DNA from 3 places in the Shewanella baltica genome. Region 3 is predicted to be linked to each of the others. Evidence: predicted binding sites of a transcription regulator. Region 3 holds the regulator's gene; each other region holds the start of a gene.
The links. Region 3 encodes FliA, which starts transcription of late flagellar genes. Its sites were predicted from a motif close to CTAAAGNTNNNNNNNNNNNNGCCGATA; they were not measured.
Positions count from the first base shown of each region.

Region 1: the regulator FliA is predicted to act here: its motif matches at 1,983-2,009, upstream of DYH48_RS09935 (VC2046/SO_2500 family protein).
Region 2: the regulator FliA is predicted to act here: its motif matches at 1,723-1,749, upstream of DYH48_RS01660 (DUF5610 domain-containing protein).

Region 1 is NZ_UGYM01000002.1:2,218,577-2,221,854, reverse strand. Features, by position in the region: gene DYH48_RS09955 (PLP-dependent cysteine synthase family protein) at 98-1,243, opposite strand; tRNA gene DYH48_RS09950 (tRNA-Tyr) at 1,509-1,593, opposite strand; tRNA gene DYH48_RS09945 (tRNA-Tyr) at 1,678-1,762, opposite strand; tRNA gene DYH48_RS09940 (tRNA-Tyr) at 1,834-1,918, opposite strand; gene DYH48_RS09935 (VC2046/SO_2500 family protein) at 2,044-2,532, shown strand; gene DYH48_RS09930 (DUF406 family protein) at 2,741-3,028, shown strand; gene DYH48_RS09925 (putative bifunctional diguanylate cyclase/phosphodiesterase) at 3,266-3,278, shown strand, end outside.
Region 2 is NZ_UGYM01000002.1:367,824-371,101, reverse strand. Features, by position in the region: gene DYH48_RS01670 (glutathione S-transferase N-terminal domain-containing protein) at 1-115, opposite strand, end outside; gene DYH48_RS01665 (ferredoxin--NADP reductase) at 200-949, opposite strand; gene DYH48_RS01660 (DUF5610 domain-containing protein) at 1,063-1,689, opposite strand; gene DYH48_RS01655 (histidine phosphatase family protein) at 1,915-2,532, shown strand; gene DYH48_RS01650 (FMN-binding glutamate synthase family protein) at 2,544-3,278, shown strand, end outside.
Region 3 is NZ_UGYM01000002.1:1,195,942-1,199,219, reverse strand. Features, by position in the region: gene DYH48_RS05410 (protein phosphatase CheZ) at 1-700, opposite strand, end outside; gene cheY (chemotaxis response regulator CheY) at 714-1,097, opposite strand; gene DYH48_RS05400 (RNA polymerase sigma factor FliA) at 1,145-1,858, opposite strand; gene DYH48_RS05395 (MinD/ParA family protein) at 1,851-2,732, opposite strand; gene flhF (flagellar biosynthesis GTPase FlhF) at 2,737-3,278, opposite strand, start outside.

The DNA of each region.
Region 1 (3,278 bases), 1.0 Mb from region 3:
CGATAAAAAAACGCCTCACAATTGTGGGGCGTTTTTTATGACTGACGTTTAGCGGTGGACTTTAAAGCCGTCAACTCAAAGGATTTCATCGAGTCGATTAATCAAGCTCGCTTAGCTGACCAAAATGATTGAATGCCGCAAGTTGGCGCTGATAGGGGGCAATATCACCGACGTTAGCTGCAATCCAATCAGCATCGTAATAGGTATCGAGGTAACGTTCACCCGAGTCGCAAATTAAGGTGACGATTGAGCCTTGTTCTCCACGCGCTTGCATTTGTACGGCAAGTTGCAATGCGCCGTAAAGGTTAGTGCCTGTCGATGCGCCGTTTTTACGGCCAATCAGTTGCTCTAACCAATGAATCGTCGCTACGGAAGCCGCGTCGGGGATTTGCAGCATAGAATCCACAACGCCAGGAATAAACGATGGCTCGACTCTTGGTCGACCTATGCCTTCAATTTTACTGCCATTGCAACAGGTTAAGCTGGCATCGCCGCTCTGATAAAAATCAAAAAATACCGAGTTTTGCGGATCAACTACGCAAAGCTGGGTCGCCAACCTTTGATAGCGGATGTAGCGGCCTATGGTCGCCGATGTGCCGCCTGTACCCGGACTCATCACTATCCAACGCGGGATTGTGTGTGGCTCGCGTTCCATCTGATTGAAAATAGAATTGGCAATATTGTTATTGCCGCGCCAGTCTGTTGCGCGCTCGGCGTAGGTGAATTGATCCATGTAATGGCCGCCCAGCTCTGCGGCTAGGCGCGCCGATTCGGCGTAAATCTCACTGGAATGGTCGACAAAATGACATTGGCCGCCATAGAAAGTGATCTGTTCAATCTTCTTTTTAGCCGTGCTTTTAGGCATCACGGCAATAAAAGGTAAACCGAGTAAGCGGGCAAAATAGGCTTCAGAAATCGCTGTGCTGCCCGATGAGGATTCGATAATGGGCGTACCTTGCTTAATCCAGCCGTTACACAGGGCATAGAGGAAGAGTGAGCGGGCGAGGCGATGCTTTAAGCTGCCTGTCGGGTGGGTACTTTCATCTTTAAGATAAATATCTATGCCATCGAGCATAGGTAATTCAAGCTTAATCAAATGGGTATCGGCGCTGCGCTGAAAATCCGCTTCAATCTTGCCTATCGCATGGGCTTCCCACGTTGGGCAGAGTCTGTGAGCGCTGTGTGAGTCCACTGGCGGTTGAATTGTGTTAGATATCATCATAGTCACTTCGAAAGGGATCATTTTTCAGAGCATATCACAGGGACGGGCAAAGCGGTTTTATTGGATCTGCTTGGCGTTACTCGCTTGGGGGCATTAGCTTGAAGTCGCGCGAGGCGTGATTGATGTTAAAGACAAATATTGCGAACTAAAAAGATGGCTTCAAATAGAAGTGCAGTTTAATACAAAGAATGTAATTAGAACAAAATGAATAGATGAAGCTATGGCAGATAAAACTGGAATAGACAAAACGGAAGTTGAACAAGAGCGGTATATACAATGAAAGAAATGGTGGAGGGAGAAGGATTCGAACCTTCGAAGGCTGAGCCGTCAGATTTACAGTCTGATCCCTTTGGCCACTCGGGAACCCCTCCACAAACTTTCTTTACTTTTAAAACTCAACCAAACATTGGCCATGTTTGGTACTTGAAAATGATTATCTGCGTTAGAGATAAAGATGGTGGAGGGAGAAGGATTCGAACCTTCGAAGGCTGAGCCGTCAGATTTACAGTCTGATCCCTTTGGCCACTCGGGAACCCCTCCACGAATACCTTTAACGCTTTTGTAAAACTCTACATCATTTTCGAACAACACTCACAAACTTACAGTGCAAATGGTGGAGGGAGAAGGATTCGAACCTTCGAAGGCTGAGCCGTCAGATTTACAGTCTGATCCCTTTGGCCACTCGGGAACCCCTCCTCAATTGCGGCCGCCATAGTAGTCAGAAACCTTTTGCATGTAAATACCCAATTTAAAAATTTTCCTAAAGTTATGCATCAAATGGTCGATTAACTAACAACGAATTGTTTTGACGATGTTTTTTTATGCAAATTGATGTTCCTTTAGTCAACGAAGCCCAAATTGGCACCCGCTTAAACGCGGCGATAGAAAACGACAGACGGGGCGAATTCGCCCTGTTGCTGTCGTTACTGTCGGTTGACGCACGGGACATGGCGCAATTTCAATGGCAAAACGAGCTTGATATGGCGCAAAAATTACAGCGTCAGTTCGAATTACCACCGCAGCAAAGCTTAATGGCGGATTTATCTTGTGCCGAACCTGTAGTCGATAACAGCAGTATTTTTATGGCTCAAGGTCCGCGGGCATTTCAATTACAGCAGGCACTGCGACCGGAAGCGTTAGTGATCCGAGGCGGTGAGAGCGTTGCAATGGCCGAGGCCCTGAGTAACTGTGATCATGTCACCCAGCTCAGGCAGAGGGGCCAACTCAGCGCGCCTAAGGTTGAAATCATGCATTTTGCCGATCAATTGGCAATCCAACGTAATCTCGTGCCTCTGCTCGCTTCAGCCTAGGGCAGTCTTCCCGTAAGTGGTCTTCAATGCCAATCGAGTCAATCTGCGCCATTTCAGTAAATAAGCGTGAGCTAAAGCCAGTTATCTTGAGGCTTAATTACCTATAATTCTGATTAACCTATCGAGTTAGCCACTTACCGCGCAAATAAATTAGCGAGCATAGTTTAGTGATGCCGTTAATCAGTCGCTTTATAAATAAGGAATACAGATGAAAGGCATAATAGAAGCACAGAATCCGGCAGTGAATGACACTTGCACCGATTGTGGCAGTTTTGTCGATATCGGCGCCGTCATTGATGAACACGATACCTTATTGACGTTAAATTTTGTTGGCGATAGCGCGCAAACAGATGCAGAAAGTATGGCGAGCCGTGCCCAAGCTCGATTTGCTGAAGTACAAACTGAGTTTGTGACCACGGCGGCGGGTATCGATTTACTGCTGACCTTTGGTGTGAGCGCCGAGAAAATGATTTTCCAATTGGAAAACGGTTTATAAGTTTTTGTGCAGCACTTTTAGCGGATAGAATTCGAACTTAATCGTTTTAACTGTCTAAAAATGCTGCAGTTGTTAACTGAATTGTAATAAATTGTGCCACATGTTGCTGCACTTACAATAGATAGTGTAATCTGCCTCCAAATAAGAATAATTCAATCAGCTTAATTGCACATTTCAAGGTACGTTTGCGCGTAGCAAAGACCTTTAGCCCAACACGAAGTTTTGTAGGGAATCAGCGTGAAGCGACGTC
Region 2 (3,278 bases), 830 kb from region 3:
CGCTGTTTTCAAAGGGATTGACTAGCAGCTCTTCAATATTGTTAATCCCTAAATACTGGATCAACGCTCTAACACAACGGGCATAGGGTGAAGCTTGAGAACTTAACAACTTCATCAAAAATTTCCTTTTATTTGCATTAAACGCTATGGCTATTAAGGGGTGAGAACAGTTTGCTCTCACCGCCCATATAAAATGGGATCACCAATATTTTTCTACTGTAATTTGTCCCGGAGCACGACGTAAGTTCTTCACTAATCCCTTATCGAGTAAGGCGCTTTGGGCACCATTAATCATACCGGGATTGCCGCAAATCATGACTTGGGAATCAGCGGCACTTAAGGTTAATCCTGCCTTTTTCTCGATTTCACCCGAGACTATGCCCTCGGGAATACGACACTGCAACGCATCGGCCAAGGGTTCACGGGTCACACTCAAAACTAATATAAACTGTGCTGGGTATGTGCGTTCTAACTCACGCAGCTTATCAAGGTAGGCTAAGTCCTGCGCCTCGCGCACGCCATACACAAGCACCACTTTTTCAAAACGCTCCCAAGGTTCATGGGTGTCGAGCATAGACAAAAATGGCCCTACCGCTGTACCTGTGGCCAAAAACCATAAGTGCTTGCCTTGGAGCTCACCCTTAGGAATTTCCGCTAAGGTCATAAACCCGGTCGCGGTTGAAGTGATTTCAATTTCATCGCCTATGACAAGGTTGTGTAATTGCGGCGATAACAGACCGTCCTCTACCGCAACGGCGAGCACTTCGGCATAGGGTTTATCGGGGGAATTTACTAAGGAGTAAGCTCTGGCCACACGCTTATCATCTTGCATTTGACTTAACTTGATAAACTGACCAGGAATAAATGGGGCTAACTCGGCGGCGATGCGCAATGAAAATAACTTATCGCTCCAATCAATACGTTCTATAACTTGTCCCCTAGTCCACATAACTTGCCCTCAAGCGAAACGTTAAATAGGCTTCCAGCATAGACTTTTTTCCGCATAACAAAAACCCCTTATGATAAGGGGCTTATGACGATAGAACCGAAAACAACAGAGCGTTAACTGGCACTCGATTGTGTCTCATCTGTCTTCTTGTTAAAGCTATCCCTAAAGGCCTGTAATCCCTCTTGCACTAAACCGTAGGTTTTATCGACGCCATCGGCAATATCACCCTGCAATACTTTAAGACCAGACAGAATATCTTTCGCTTCTTTAAAGCCGTTATCAATTGCACCACCAATAATTCCCATAAAGCTATCGAGTTGATCGCTTAGACTCATACCCGAATTTTGTTGCTGGTGAATGCTAAAAAATTGCGTCGCAAAACTCACGATACGATCTGCAGTCGCTTCTGGTGATGTATCTACGCCATTATCGTAAGCAGTTTGAATCGCGTTCTCGCCCATAGTAGGCGCTAACTCTTTATTAATAGACTCTATCGCAGCGCGATAAAGCAAGGTCATAGACTGATCGCCTGACTTGATATTCACATCTTGCTGTGCCGATAGAATTGCTTGATTCATCAGCTGCTTACTCGTTTGCTGCGCGGTTTGTTTCGAGGTCACTTCGGTGGTTTTCGCGTCCTTCGAATCACTCACTTCGGTACCCTTAGGCGTCGTATTTTCAGCATATTTTTTCTGCGGCAAAGGGGTACTTTGCACTTGAGAGGATTTATTGATTTCCATGATGACTATCCATTCAATTCGGGTCGACTTTATTATCGACCAAAATTTGACCAGCTTTAGTAATTTTTAGAATTGAAGTACCATCGTGACCACAAGGCCATGATAAGGCCCGCATAAATTGAGTGGGTTCATTCTTTATAAATTGCATAAAGCGCCATCCACCCGCATGCAGATCATTACTATCGTCGAGCTTAGAGATGAGCCAATAGAAAAGGATGTTACACCATGGCAGCAGGTCGCAGTTTGAGTCATTTCCGCTTTCACGTGTTTACACGAATGCTTAAGCGCACTACTGAGCACTATATGGGCATTAATATAAAACGCCTTAGTTTGCTCACTGGTCTTATTATCTTAACTTGCCTCAGCCTCGCACCGATTAGCCAAGCCCACGCGGAAAACAGGCTGATTATTTTAGTCAGGCATGCCGAAAAAGCCGACACGCCAGCCAATGATCCACAGTTATCGTCCAAGGGGGAAATGCGCGCAACGTCACTGATCACCGCCTTGAGCCGCACGCCGTTGTCGCAGCTCATTGCAACTCAATACCTGCGAACCCAGCAAACACTCGCGCCTATCGCCGAGGCTCGCCATTTGCCCGTGACGATAGTCGAAGCAGCAAAGCCTATCGAAGAACATATTCAGCAGATTGTCGAACAAGTGCATGCGGTACAAGGCAATACGCTCATCGTTGGGCATTCAAACACAGTGCCATTGATCATCAAAGCCCTGGGTGGACCTGAGATCCAAGCGATCGGCGAAGAGGACTACAGTCAGCTGTTTTTACTCTCTCTCAATGATGGCCAACCCGCAAGCTTGATCTCCACCCGTTACGGACAAGAATAAGGATAAATAACATGAGTGAACTCAATTGGTTTATGTGGGGACTCGATCTGTTTTCAGGACTGTTTTTGATCGTTATAGGACTCGCAGTACTCGCGGTTATTTACATGTATATCGCAGATAAAATGCAGACCAAACAAGCGGTAAGACATAACTATCCCGTGATTGGTCGTTTTCGATATCTGTTCGAAAAACAAGGTGAGTTTTTCAGACAATACTTTTTCGCCCAAGACAGAGAAGAATTGCCCTTCAACCGTGCTGAACGCAGCTGGGTGTACCGCGCCGCCAAGAATGTCGATAGAACCATAGCCTTTGGTTCGACTCGTCCCTTGGATACAGCTGGTACTATCATGTTTATGAATACCGCCTTCCCAACCCAAGATGAAGATATCACTCCTATTCATCCGCTGACGATTGGCACTCACTGTCGTCAGCCCTATACAACTCAAGCCATTTGCCATATTTCAGCCATGAGTTTTGGCGCCCTATCGCGCCCAGCCATCACCGCCCTTTCCCATGGCGCAGCGCAAGCGGGTTGCTGGCTTAACACAGGTGAAGGCGGCTTGAGCCCTTATCATCTCAAAGGTGGCTGCGATCTCGTCTTTCAAATTGGAACAGCCAAATACGGCGTTCGCAATGAACAAGGACATTTAGACGATGAAAAACTGAAAGCGATAGCGATTCATCCTGAAGTCAAAATGTTCGAAATTAAAATGAGCCAAGGCGCAAAACCAGGCAAAGGTGGCATT
Region 3 (3,278 bases):
CTTGACCCGTTACTACATCTTGACGAAGCTCGGCATTCATTATCGGCCCTTCCGCTTCAATATTATTTTTCTGAGCAATCTGACTTTCAATCATAGGCTGCTCACCAAATACCGTCAGCATAGAAACCAGATTACTTTCAACTTCCATTACCAGATCAATAACACGGCGTATCATTTGCCCTGTTAAGTCTTGAAAATCTTGTGCCATCAATATTTGATTCAGCAATTCACGTAATCGAATCGAGTCTTCTGAACTACGGGACATAAGATCTTGGACATCGTGACAAAGAACCTTAAAGTCACTTAAGACTATCTCGCGTCGCATTAATCTGTCCCAAGATGGCATGACTTTTTGAATATTAACCGTTACGGCATTGGCCAAAGGTAAACATTCTTCAACCGCATCCATGGTTTTATTTGCCGCTTGTTCAGTCATGTCAATAACGTAATTTAAACGTTGCTTGGCATCGGGAATTTCTGTATTGGCTAATTCAGAAAGACGATTATCAACTTGAAAATCCATCAGCGCACTATGAAGTTGCCGAGTTAATTTCCCTACTTCTTCGAATAATTCTCGTTGCAATGGAGCTGCAAGCTCCCGAAATAAATCATCTGCCTGACTTTGCTCACCTGCACTTAATAATTCAACAAAGTGCTGAGCTTGCTCGAGCGTGATGAGCCCTGATGTTTGTGACTTCATAGCTCATCCTTGCTCAAGCGAGTCGTTCGAATATTTTATCTAACTTCTCTTTCAGCGTTGCAGCGGTAAAAGGCTTAACCACATATCCATTCACTCCCGCTTGAGCGGCAGCAATAATCTGTTCACGTTTTGCTTCAGCAGTTACCATTAATACGGGTAAATGCTTTAGCGAATCATCTGCGCGAATTGCTTTTAACAGATCGATCCCTTGCATGCCGGGCATATTCCAATCTGTAACAACAAAATCAAAATCCCCCTTTTGCAACATCGGCAGGGCTGTAGAGCCATCGTCTGCTTCTTGGGTGTTGTTAAACCCCAAGTCTCGCAACAAGTTCTTGATGATACGCCTCATTGTCGAAAAATCGTCAACAATGAGAATCTTCATATTCTTGTCCAAGGTTTCCTCCGGTGAGCTGACATTCTGTGCTCGATTAATAATTATACTTATGTCCAGTGCTTGAGTTTAGCTTTCAATCGCAACATCGCCTGACTTAATATCTGGCTAACCCGCGATTCACTGACTTCAAGAATGGCGCCAATCTCTTTTAAATTCAATGCTTCATCGTAGTACAGGGATAACACTAATGCATCTCTTTCAGGCAATAATTTAATTGCCTCAACCAGCGCAGAATGAAATTGGTTCTCAGCTAATGCTTCAAATGAATCATCATCGGACCGATCACTCACTGTAAGTATATCCTGAGATACGCCTAAGTCTTCTATCCCTATGATTTTTCCGACAGAAACATCGTTAAGAATATGATGGTACTCATCGAGCGTCATATCAAGTTTTTCTGCAATTTCTGTGTCGCGTGCATCACGACCCAGCGCTTGCTCTAACTCATCTATAGCGTGTGCAACCTTGCGGTTGTTACGATGAACGGAACGAGGCACCCAATCGCCGCGGCGAATTTCATCTAACATGGCCCCACGTATGCGTATGCCGGCGAAGGTTTCAAATTTCGCACCCTTGCCACCATCAAACTTGGATGATGCTTCTAATAACCCCATCATCCCAGCTTGGAGTAAATCATCTAACTGCACGGAGGCAGGTAGTCTGGCGAGTAAATGATGCGCAATTCTTTTAACCAACGGAGCATACTGTTCAACGATCGACGATTTATTGTCTAAACAAGTATACGCAGCGGCTTTATTCACTCGTTTTTTCCTCTTGAAAATCTGGTCGTTGTACTAAACGCTCAACGAAAAACTCCAAATGCCCACCAGGTTGCTGCGGTACAGGCCAGCTTAGAATTTTATTTGCCAACCCTTGATACGCAATCGCCGCTGGTGATTTAGGATACGCTTCAACCACCAATTTTTGTTTACGAACTGATTTACGTAAGTTTTCGTCAAATGGGATTGTTGCAACCAATTCAAGGGCGACATCCAAAAATCTGTCGGTCACTTTACTGAGTTTAGCAAATAATTCCATACCTTCGCGTAAACTACGCACCATATTGGCAACTATTTTAAAACGGAACACGCCATGCTCACGGCTGAGGATTTTTATCAGGGCATAGGCATCGGTAATTGATGTGGGTTCATCACAAACAACGACCAGCACATCCTGCGATGCACGTGAGAAACTGAGCACCATATCTGAAATCCCAGCAGCAGTATCTACGACTAGAATATCAAACTGAGTCCGCATCTCACTGAAAGCGCGAATTAACCCTGCATGCTGCGCTGGACTTAATTCCACCATCCCTTGTGTTCCTGAAGTGGCTGGCACTATGCCAATCCCTTTAGGGCCACGAACGATAATATCGTCAAGCTCTGCATCACCAGAGAGGACATGGGAGAGGTTACGCTCGGCACGAATACCCAGCATGACATCGACGTTTGCTAAGCCAAGGTCAGCATCAAGTACCAAGACACGCTTGCCTTTTTCGGCTAATGCCACAGCTGTATTAATGGAAACGCTGGTTTTACCAACGCCACCTTTACCACCTGTGACCGCGATTACTTTCACTTTTTCGTTATAGGGTTGATTCATCATACGTAAACCACTTGCTTGATCCAGGGTCATAAATCTACTCAAATGCACAGGCCATATTATCTGACCACGCTGTGTCTTGTAATGATTGTTGTTCTGTACTATCTAACGCTGCGAGTGCCTGCTGGGCTAAATCTAAGGTATCCGCAACTTTCATATCTTCAGGAACTCTTTGTCCATCAGTAACATAACTTAATGGTAATCCGTTTTGGATCAACACACTTAATGCCCCTGCTAACGACACAGATTCATCGAGTTTTGTGAGAACGACACCAGATAGGGGAATGCGTTTAAAATGATTGACTGCATCTTGCAGCACACGGCGCTGTCCTGTCGCAGACAGTACCAGATAACTGCGGATAGGTATCCTGCTATTTGCAGTTAAATTATCAAGTTGCTGGTAAAGACGCATATCTCGTTGTCCCATGCCAGCCGTATCTATCAATACTAGCTTGCGATTCCTAAACTGATAGAGAATTTGCTCTAATTCATTCAGATCATGAGCTTGCTTTACTGGGCAGCCCATTATTTTGCCATAAGTTGCTAATTGCTCATAGGCTCCGATACGATAATGATCTG